2 regions of the Streptomyces sp. NPDC006326 genome follow, and region 1 is predicted to be linked to the other one. Evidence: riboswitches for the same ligand, from Rfam matches in the RefSeq annotation. Region 1 holds a riboswitch; the other holds the start of a gene.
The links. Region 1 has a riboswitch for thiamine pyrophosphate ahead of ABZ128_RS11835 (thiamine ABC transporter substrate-binding protein). Riboswitches for the same ligand answer to the same signal wherever they lie in the genome.

Region 1 (4,411 bases):
GGCGAGTCGATGATCAAGCGGGACCTGGGCATCAAGGACATGGGGACGCTGCTGCCCGGCCACGGCGGCATCATGGACCGGCTCGACTCCCTGCTGCCGACCGCCCCGGTGGTGTGGCTGCTGCTGGCGGCCTTCGTGGGTACGGGCTGATCCCTGCTGCCGGGCCACGGCGCCCTGCGGCGGAGCCGCATATCGGACACGGCATGGACCGGCTCGACTCCCTGCTGCCGACCGCCCCGGTGGTGTGGCTGCTGCTGGCGGCCTTCGTGGGTACGGGCTGATCCCTGCTGCGATCCGCCCCGGCGAGGCGGCTGCCGCCGGCGGCCTCCGCCGGCACCGGCTGAACCCCGGCTGGGCGGTTACCCTTGAAAGGCGCGCTGCTTCTGCGGCGCGCCTTTCGTCTTACGAGGAGTACCTGCCATGGCCCGCCCCGTCCCGGGAGAGCTCACCTTCGTCGCCCCCCGTGGAGCCAAGAAGCCGCCCCGGCACCTCGCCGACCTCACCCCCGAGGAGCGGCGCGAGGCGGTCGCCGCAATCGGCGAGAAGCCGTTCCGGGCCAAGCAGCTCTCGCAGCACTACTTCGCCCGCTACGCGCACGACCCGGCGCAGTGGACGGACATCCCCGCGGGCTCCCGCGAGAAGCTGCAGCAGGAGCTGCTGCCCGAGCTGATGAACGTCGTCCGGCACATCTCGTGCGACGACGACACCACCCGCAAGACCCTGTGGAAGCTGCACGACGGCACGCTCGTCGAGTCGGTGCTGATGCGCTACCCCGACCGGGTCACCATGTGCATCTCCTCGCAGGCCGGCTGCGGCATGAACTGCCCGTTCTGCGCCACCGGCCAGGCCGGCCTGGACCGCAACCTCTCCACCGCGGAGATCGTCCACCAGATCGTCGACGGCATGCGCGCCCTGCGCGACGGCGAGGTCCCCGGTGGTCCGGCCCGGCTGTCGAACATCGTCTTCATGGGCATGGGCGAGCCGCTGGCCAACTACAAGCGGGTCGTCGGCGCCATCCGCCGCCTGACCGACCCCGAGCCCGACGGCCTCGGCCTGTCGCAGCGCGGCATCACCGTCTCCACCGTGGGCCTGGTCCCCGCGATGCTGCGCTTCGCCGACGAGGGCTTCAAGTGCCGCCTCGCGGTCTCGCTGCACGCCCCGGACGACGAGCTCCGCGACACCCTCGTCCCCGTGAACACCCGCTGGAAGGTCCGCGAGGTCCTCGACGCGGCCTGGGAGTACGCCGAGAAGTCCGGCCGCCGGATCTCGATCGAGTACGCCCTCATCCGCGACATCAACGACCAGGCGTGGCGGGGCGACCTCCTCGGCCGGCTGCTCAAGGGCAAGCGCGTCCACGTCAACCTGATCCCGCTGAACCCGACGCCCGGCTCGAAGTGGACGGCCTCACGCCCCGAGGACGAGAAGGCCTTCGTGGAGGCCATCGCCCGCCACGGCGTGCCGGTGACCGTCCGTGACACCCGAGGTCAGGAGATCGACGGCGCCTGCGGCCAGCTCGCGGCCTCGGAGCGCTGACCGGACCACTGGGTTCCGGGGCCGGTCGCCCGGAATCGGCCACGGGGTACCCTGTGGCCGAACCAATTGCATATTCCGACAGGGGAGCGCCACAGCGCTGAGAGTGCGGTAACCGTCATCCGCAGACCCTCTGAACCTCGCCCCGGTCATTCGGGGTAGGAAGTTCGGTCATCACTCAAGCTGTTGCGCCCTGCCCGGTGCCCGCTCGGACAGAGCGCCGGGCAGGGCCGCGTCTTCTCCTGGTCATCCCAGGAGGAATACACCAGTGAGCACCACCAGGAAGATCGCGGGCACCGTGCTCGCGGCCGCGCTCGGCGTCACGTCGCTGAGCGCCTGCGGCAGCGACGCGAAGGACGAGCCGGCGGCCGGCGGCACGAGCAGCGCGCCGAAGTCGAAGACCGTCACCCTCGTCTCGCACGACTCCTTCAACGTGACCGAAGCGGTCCTCAAGGAGTTCGAGCAGCAGAGCGGCTACACCGTGAAGGTCCTGAAGTCCGGGGACGCGGGCGCCGCGCTCAACCAGGAGATCCTCACCAAGGGCTCCCCGCGCGGCGACGTCTTCTTCGGCGTCGACAACACGCTGCTCTCGCGCGCGCTCGACAACGGCATCTTCACCCCGTACGAGGCCAAGGGCCTGGGCGAGGTCAAGCCGGAGTACGTGCTCGACAAGGAGCACCGGGTCACCCCGGTCGACTCGGGCGACATCTGCGTCAACTACGACAAGGCGTACTTCGCCGACAAGAAGATCGCCCCGCCGCAGACGCTGGACGACCTGGTCAAGCCGGAGTACAAGAACCTGCTGGTCACCGAGAACGCGGCGACCTCCTCGCCCGGCCTCGGCTTCCTGCTCGCCTCCGTCGGCAAGTACGGCGAAGACGGCTGGAAGGACTACTGGAGCAAGCTGAAGGCCAACGGCGTCGAGGTCGTCGACGGCTGGGAGCAGGCCTACAACGAGCGCTTCTCGGGCTCCGCGGGCGGCAAGAAGGCCAAGGGCGACCGCCCGCTGGTCGTCTCCTACGCCTCCAGCCCGCCGGTCGAGGTCCTCTACGCCGACCCGCAGCCGGCCGAGGCCCCGACGGGCGTCGCGACGGGCACCTGCTTCCGCCAGGTCGAGTTCGCCGGCCTGCTGAAGGGGGCGAAGAACGAGGAGGGCGGCAAGGCGCTCGTCGACTTCCTCATCGGCAAGAAGTTCCAGGAGGACATGCCGCTCCAGATGTTCGTGAACCCGGTGGTCAAGGACGCGAAGCTGCCGGAGCTGTTCACGAAGCACGGCGTGGTGGTCGAGAAGCCGGAGAACGTCGCCCCGGACACCATCGCCAAGAACCGTGAGCAGTGGGTCAGGACATGGTCCTCGCTGGTCGTGAAGTAGGACGCGAGAGCGCTCCTGCACACGAGGGCGTACGCGGTACGGCCGTCAGGCTCGCCCTGATGGCCGTGCCCCTCGTCTTCTTCGGCCTGTTCTTCGCCTACCCCGTGGTCGCGATCGTGGGCCGCGGGGTCAAGACCGACGCGGGCTGGCAGCTCGGCCGGATCGGGGAGGTGCTGGCCCGACCCGACATCGCCGACGTGCTCTGGTTCACCACCTGGCAGGCGCTCGCGTCCACGGTTCTCACGCTGCTGGTCGCGCTCCCCGGCGCCTACGTCTTCGCGCGCTTCGAGTTCCCCGGCAAACAGCTGCTGCGGGCGCTGGTCACCGTGCCGTTCGTGCTGCCGACCGTGGTCGTCGGCACGGCTTTCCTGGCGCTGGTCGGCCGAGGCGGGCTGCTGGACGAACTGTGGGGTGTCCGGCTGGACACCACCGTCTGGGCGATCCTGCTCGCCCACGTCTTCTTCAACTACGCCGTCGTCATCCGGACGGTGGGCGGGCTGTGGGCGCAGCTCGACCCGCGCCAGGAGGAGGCCGCCCGGGTGCTGGGCGCCGGCCGGTTCGCGGCCTGGCGGCAGGTGACGCTGCCCGCGCTGGGGCCCGCGGTGGCCGCCGCGGCGCTCATGGTCTTCCTGTTCACCTTCACCTCCTTCGGCGTCGTGCAGATCCTGGGCGGCCCCTCGTACTCCACGCTGGAGGTGGAGGTCTACCGGCAGACGGCCCAGCTGCTGGACCTGCCAACGGCCGCCGTCCTGACGATGGTGCAGTTCGCGGCGGTGGGCGTCGTCCTCGCCGTGCACGCCTGGACCGTGCGCCGGCGGGAGACGGCCCTGCGGATGGTGGACCCGGCGCGGACCGCGCACCGCCCCGGCGGCCCGGGGCAGCGGGCGCTGCTGGGCGCGGTGCTGGCGACGGTGGCGCTGCTGATCGTGCTGCCGCTGGGCGTGCTGGTCGAGCGGTCCTTCGACGCGCCCGGCGGGTACGGGCTGGGCTTCTACCGGGCGCTGCAGGACGCGAGCGGCGGCACCTTCCTCGTACCTCCGCTGGAGGCGATCGGGAACTCCCTGGAGTACGCGCTGGCCGCCACCGCCATCGCCGTCGTGATCGGGGGACTCGCGGCGGCGGCGCTCACCCGGCGCGGAGGCCGCTTCGTGCGCGGGTTCGACGCGCTGCTGATGCTGCCCCTGGGGGTGTCCGCGGTGACGGTGGGCTTCGGGTTCCTGATCACTTTGGACGAGCCGCCGCTCGATCTGCGCACCTCGTGGATCCTGGTGCCGCTCGCGCAGGCGCTGGTGGGCGTGCCGTTCGTCGTACGGACCATGCTGCCCGTGCTGCGTGCCGTGGACGTACGGCTGCGCGAGGCCGCCGCCGTGCTCGGGGCGTCCCCGCTGCGGGCCTGGCGGGAGGTGGACCTGCCGCTGGTGCGGCGGGCGCTGCTGATCGCGGCCGGGTTCGCCTTCGCTGTCTCGCTGGGGGAGTTCGGGGCGACCGTGTTCATCGCCCGGCCGGACC
Region 2 (4,411 bases), on a different contig from region 1:
AAGGCCGACTACCTGCTGCTGCTCGACGCCGACCTCGTCCTGCGCCGCACCGGGCCGCTCCCCCCGCTCACGGCGCAGTCGTACATGCTGCGCCACGAGGGCACGACGGAATACCGCATCAAGCGCCTGGTCCGTGGCGACCTTGCATGGCGGTACGAGGGTGCCACCCACGAGTACCTCACGTGCGACCGTCCCGGTGAATACGATCCGCGCCCCGGCATCCAGGAGAACCTCGACGCCCTCGTGATCGAGGACCACGCGGACGGCGGCTCCCGTCACGACACGTTCGAACGCGACGCCCGCCTCCTGGGCGCCGAATTCCAGCGGGACCCCTCCAACACCAGGACCGTCTTCTACCTCGCCCAGACGATGCGCGACATGGGCGACGCCCCGGCGGCCCTCCGGCTCTACGAGCGGCGGGCGGCGATGGGCGGCTGGGAGGAAGAGGTCTACTTCGCCCTGCTCCAAATCGGCATTCTGAGCGCGGAGTCGGGCGATTGGCCCTCCGCGATGGACGCCTTCACCCGGGCCTGGGAATGCCGCCCCAGCCGCCTGGAAGCCTGCTACGAACTCGCATCACGGCTGCGCCTGCAGGGCCGGCACCACGCGGCCCACGCGGTCACCACAGTCGTTCTGGACCGCCCGGCTCCGGCGGACCTGCTCTTCGTCCAGCCCTGGGTCTACCGCTGGGGCCTGCTCTTCGAGCACTCGATCACCGCCTACTGGGTCGGCGACACCGAGACCTCGCTGCGGATGTGCGACCGGCTGCTGGCCTTGCCCGACCTACCGGCGTCCTACCGTCGGCAGACGGAGATCAACCGGGTCTTCGCCGCATCCCGTCTCGGCGCGGCCATCCCTGTTTCACGTGAAACATCGCACCCGGCGCCGGTATAACCAGGACGCTTCAGGCAGCAGCGCTGGACCGGGGAGCCCCCTCCTCTCCCCGGTCCAGCGCCACGGCAGCGTTGTGATCAGTCGGCCAGCGGCAGGTACACCCGGTTGCCGCTCGCTGCGAACTCGGCGGACTTCTCCGCCATGCCCGCCTCGATCTCCTCGGCCTTCAGGTCCCCGCCGTGCTCACGGCGGATGTCCTGGGAGATCTTCATCGAGCAGAACTTCGGGCCGCACATGGAGCAGAAGTGCGCGGTCTTGGCCGGCTCGGCCGGAAGGGTCTCGTCGTGGAACTCGCGGGCCGTGTCCGGGTCGAGAGCCAGGTTGAACTGGTCCTCCCAGCGGAACTCGAACCGCGCGTCCGACAGGGCGTCATCCCATTCCTGGGCGCCCGGGTGCCCCTTGGCCAGGTCCGCGGCGTGCGCCGCGATCTTGTACGTGATGACGCCGGTCTTCACGTCGTCGCGGTTGGGCAGACCCAGGTGCTCCTTCGGCGTCACGTAGCAGAGCATCGCGGTGCCCCACCAGGCGATCATCGCGGCGCCGATGCCCGAGGTGATGTGGTCGTACGCGGGAGCGACGTCCGTGGTCAGCGGGCCGAGCGTGTAGAACGGCGCCTCCTCGCAGATCTCCTGCTGGAGGTCGATGTTCTCCTTGATCTTGTGCATCGGGACGTGGCCCGGGCCCTCGATCATGGTCTGCACGTTGTGGCGCTTGGCGATCGTGTTCAGCTCACCCAGCGTCTTCAGCTCGGCGAACTGCGCCGCGTCATTGGCGTCCGCGATGGAGCCGGGCCGCAGGCCGTCACCGAGGGAGTAGGTGACGTCGTACGTCGCGAGGATCTCGCAGAGTTCCTCGAAGTTGGTGTAGAGGAAGTTCTCCTTGTGGTGCGCGAGGCACCACGCCGCCATGATCGAGCCGCCGCGCGAAACGATGCCCGTCTTGCGGCGCGCCGTCAGCGGCACGTACGGCAGCAGCACGCCTGCGTGGACCGTCATGTAGTCCACGCCCTGCTCGGCCTGCTCGATGACCGTGTCCTTGTAGATCTCCCAGGTGAGGTCCTCGGCCTTGCCGTCGACCTTCTCCAGCGCCTGGTACAGCGGCACCGTGCCGATCGGGACCGGGGAGTTGCGCAGCACCCACTCACGGGTGGTGTGGATGTTGCGTCCGGTGGAGAGGTCCATGACCGTGTCCGCGCCCCAGCGGGTCGCCCAGGTCATCTTCTCCACCTCCTCCTCGATGGAGGAAGTGACCGCGGAATTGCCGATGTTGGCGTTGACCTTCACCAGGAAGCGCTTGCCGATGATCATCGGCTCGATCTCCGGGTGGTTCACGTTCGCGGGAAGCACGGCGCGACCTGCGGCGATCTCCTCACGGACCACCTCGGGGGAGACGTTCTCCCGGATGGCGACGTACTCCATCTCCGGGGTGATCTCGCCGCGGCGGGCGTAGGCGAGCTGCGTCACGGCGGCGCCGTCGCGGCCCCGGCGGGGCTGGCGGGGGCGGCCCGGGAAGACCGCGTCGAGGTTCTTGAGGCCCCCGCGCGGCGAGGTGTGCTTGATGCCGTCGTCCTCGGGGCGGACGGGGCGGCCCGCGTACTCCTCGGTGTCACCGCGGCCGATGATCCAGTTCTCCCGCAGCGGCGGCAGCCCGCGGCGTACATCGGTCTCGATCTGGGGGTCGGTGTACGGCCCGGACGTGTCGTAGAGCGTGACGTCCTTGCCGTTGGTGAGGTGGACCTGGCGGACCGGCACCCGGATGTCGGGGCGGGAGCCCGCCACGTACCCCTTGTGCCAGCCCGGCTGGCGCTCGGTCTGGCCGTCGGCGTCCTGGCTGACGGCAGGCGTGCGTGCGTCCTGAATGGTCATGAGACCTGATCTCCCTACGCCGGCATTACCCGGTAACAGGTTCGGCGGTCGACGCAGCCTCTTCCCGTACGCCTGTACTGCGGCGCGTACGGTGATCAGCGTCCTCTCAGCCCGGTGCTCCGAGCTCCCGCGTTGTGCAAAGGTGCCCCCACGCTAGCGTCATCTGTGGCGTGCTGAACAGTGGGCCCCCTCAACTCTTGCGATGATCTGCCGGTGACGTCCTCGCCGCAGCCCCCCGCCGATCACTCCGAGCCCTCCGGTCACCCGGGCCACGCGCACGCGGGTCCGGGGCACGCCCCCGGGCCTCCCCACGGTTCCGGGCACAGTCATGGACACGGCCATGGACACAGTCACGGCCACGGACCGGCGGCTCCCGTCTCCCGGCATCTGCGCCGGGTCATCGCGGCCGTACTGATCCCCTTCGCCGCCGCGGTCTTCGTCGGCATGGCGGTGCTCTGGCCGGGCGGCGCCCCCGCCCACGAGCGCTCCGGTGTGGGCTTCGACCGCCAGACCCAGCAGGGCAAGGTCGTCGCCCTCGAACAGGTCGACTGCAAATCGGTGAACGTCTCGCAGGTTCCGCCCACCGGCGACACCTCCACCCCGGAAGGCCGGGAAGCGCAGGCAGCACAGACCGGTCAGTGCAAGAAGGCCACCGTCGAGGTCAGCACCGGCCCTGAAAAGGGGCGCACCTTCACCGAGATCGTCCAGCCCGGCGCCCCGCGGCAGTTGGCGGACGGCCAGGAGGTGGTCGTGGCCTACGCCCCGGACGCGCCCCGGGACCTGCAGTACTCCGTGATCGACGTGAACCGGAAACTCCCGCTGGCGCTGCTGGCCGGGATCTTCGCCGTGGCCGTGGTCGTCGTCGGCCGGATGCGCGGCGTGTTCGCCCTGATCGCACTGGTCGTCAGCTTCGGAGTGCTGACACTCTTCATCCTCCCGGCCATCCTGCAGGGCTCCAATCCGCTGGTGGTCGCGGTCATCGGGGCCAGCGCGATCATGCTCATCGCGCTCTACATGTGCCACGGACTGACCGCCCGGACCTCGGTCGCCGTCCTCGGCACACTGGTGTCGCTGCTGCTGATCGGGCTGCTCGGCTCGCTGTTCATCGACTGGGCCTTCTTGAGCGGGAACACGGACGACAACACCGGACTGATCCACGGGCTCTACCCCGCCATCGACATGAGCGGCCTGCTGCTCGCAGGCGTCATCATCGGATCCCTGGGCGTGCTCGACGATGTGACGGTCACCCAGACCTCCGCCGTGTGGGAGCTGCACCAGGCCGACCCGTCTATGGGTTCGCGCGCCCTGTACCGGGCGGCCATCAGGATCGGTCGCGACCACATCGCGTCGGTGGTCAACACGCTGGTCCTCGCCTACGCGGGCGCCGCACTGCCCCTGCTGCTGCTGTTCTCGATCGCGAACAGCAGCGTGGGCTCGGTGGCCAACAGCGAGCTCGTCGCGGAGGAGATCGTCCGCACCCTGGTGGGGTCGATCGGCCTGGTGGCCTCGGTCCCGGTCACCACCGCACTGGCCGCCCTGGTCGTGTCCGCCGACCGGCCCGGGTCCCCGGCCGGTGCGGCGGCGTCGGGGCCGGTCCGCACGGGCCGGGGCCGGCGCCGCAAGCGCTGACGCCCGGCGCCGCGAGAGGTCAG

Region 2: another riboswitch for thiamine pyrophosphate. It lies ahead of thiC (phosphomethylpyrimidine synthase ThiC); the one in region 1 lies ahead of ABZ128_RS11835 (thiamine ABC transporter substrate-binding protein).

What each region holds. Positions count from the first base shown of each region.
Region 1 is NZ_JBEXRC010000011.1:73,922-78,332, forward strand. Features, by position in the region: gene ABZ128_RS11825 (phosphatidate cytidylyltransferase) at 1-150, shown strand, start outside; gene rlmN (23S rRNA (adenine(2503)-C(2))-methyltransferase RlmN) at 421-1,533, shown strand; TPP riboswitch at 1,604-1,713, shown strand; gene ABZ128_RS11835 (thiamine ABC transporter substrate-binding protein) at 1,799-2,902, shown strand; gene ABZ128_RS11840 (iron ABC transporter permease) at 2,962-4,411, shown strand, end outside.
Region 2 is NZ_JBEXRC010000002.1:178,287-182,697, forward strand. Features, by position in the region: gene ABZ128_RS02495 (glycosyltransferase) at 1-894, shown strand, start outside; gene thiC (phosphomethylpyrimidine synthase ThiC) at 972-2,759, opposite strand; TPP riboswitch at 2,754-2,900, opposite strand; gene ABZ128_RS02505 (YibE/F family protein) at 2,973-4,388, shown strand; gene ABZ128_RS02510 (SsgA family sporulation/cell division regulator) at 4,408-4,411, opposite strand, start outside.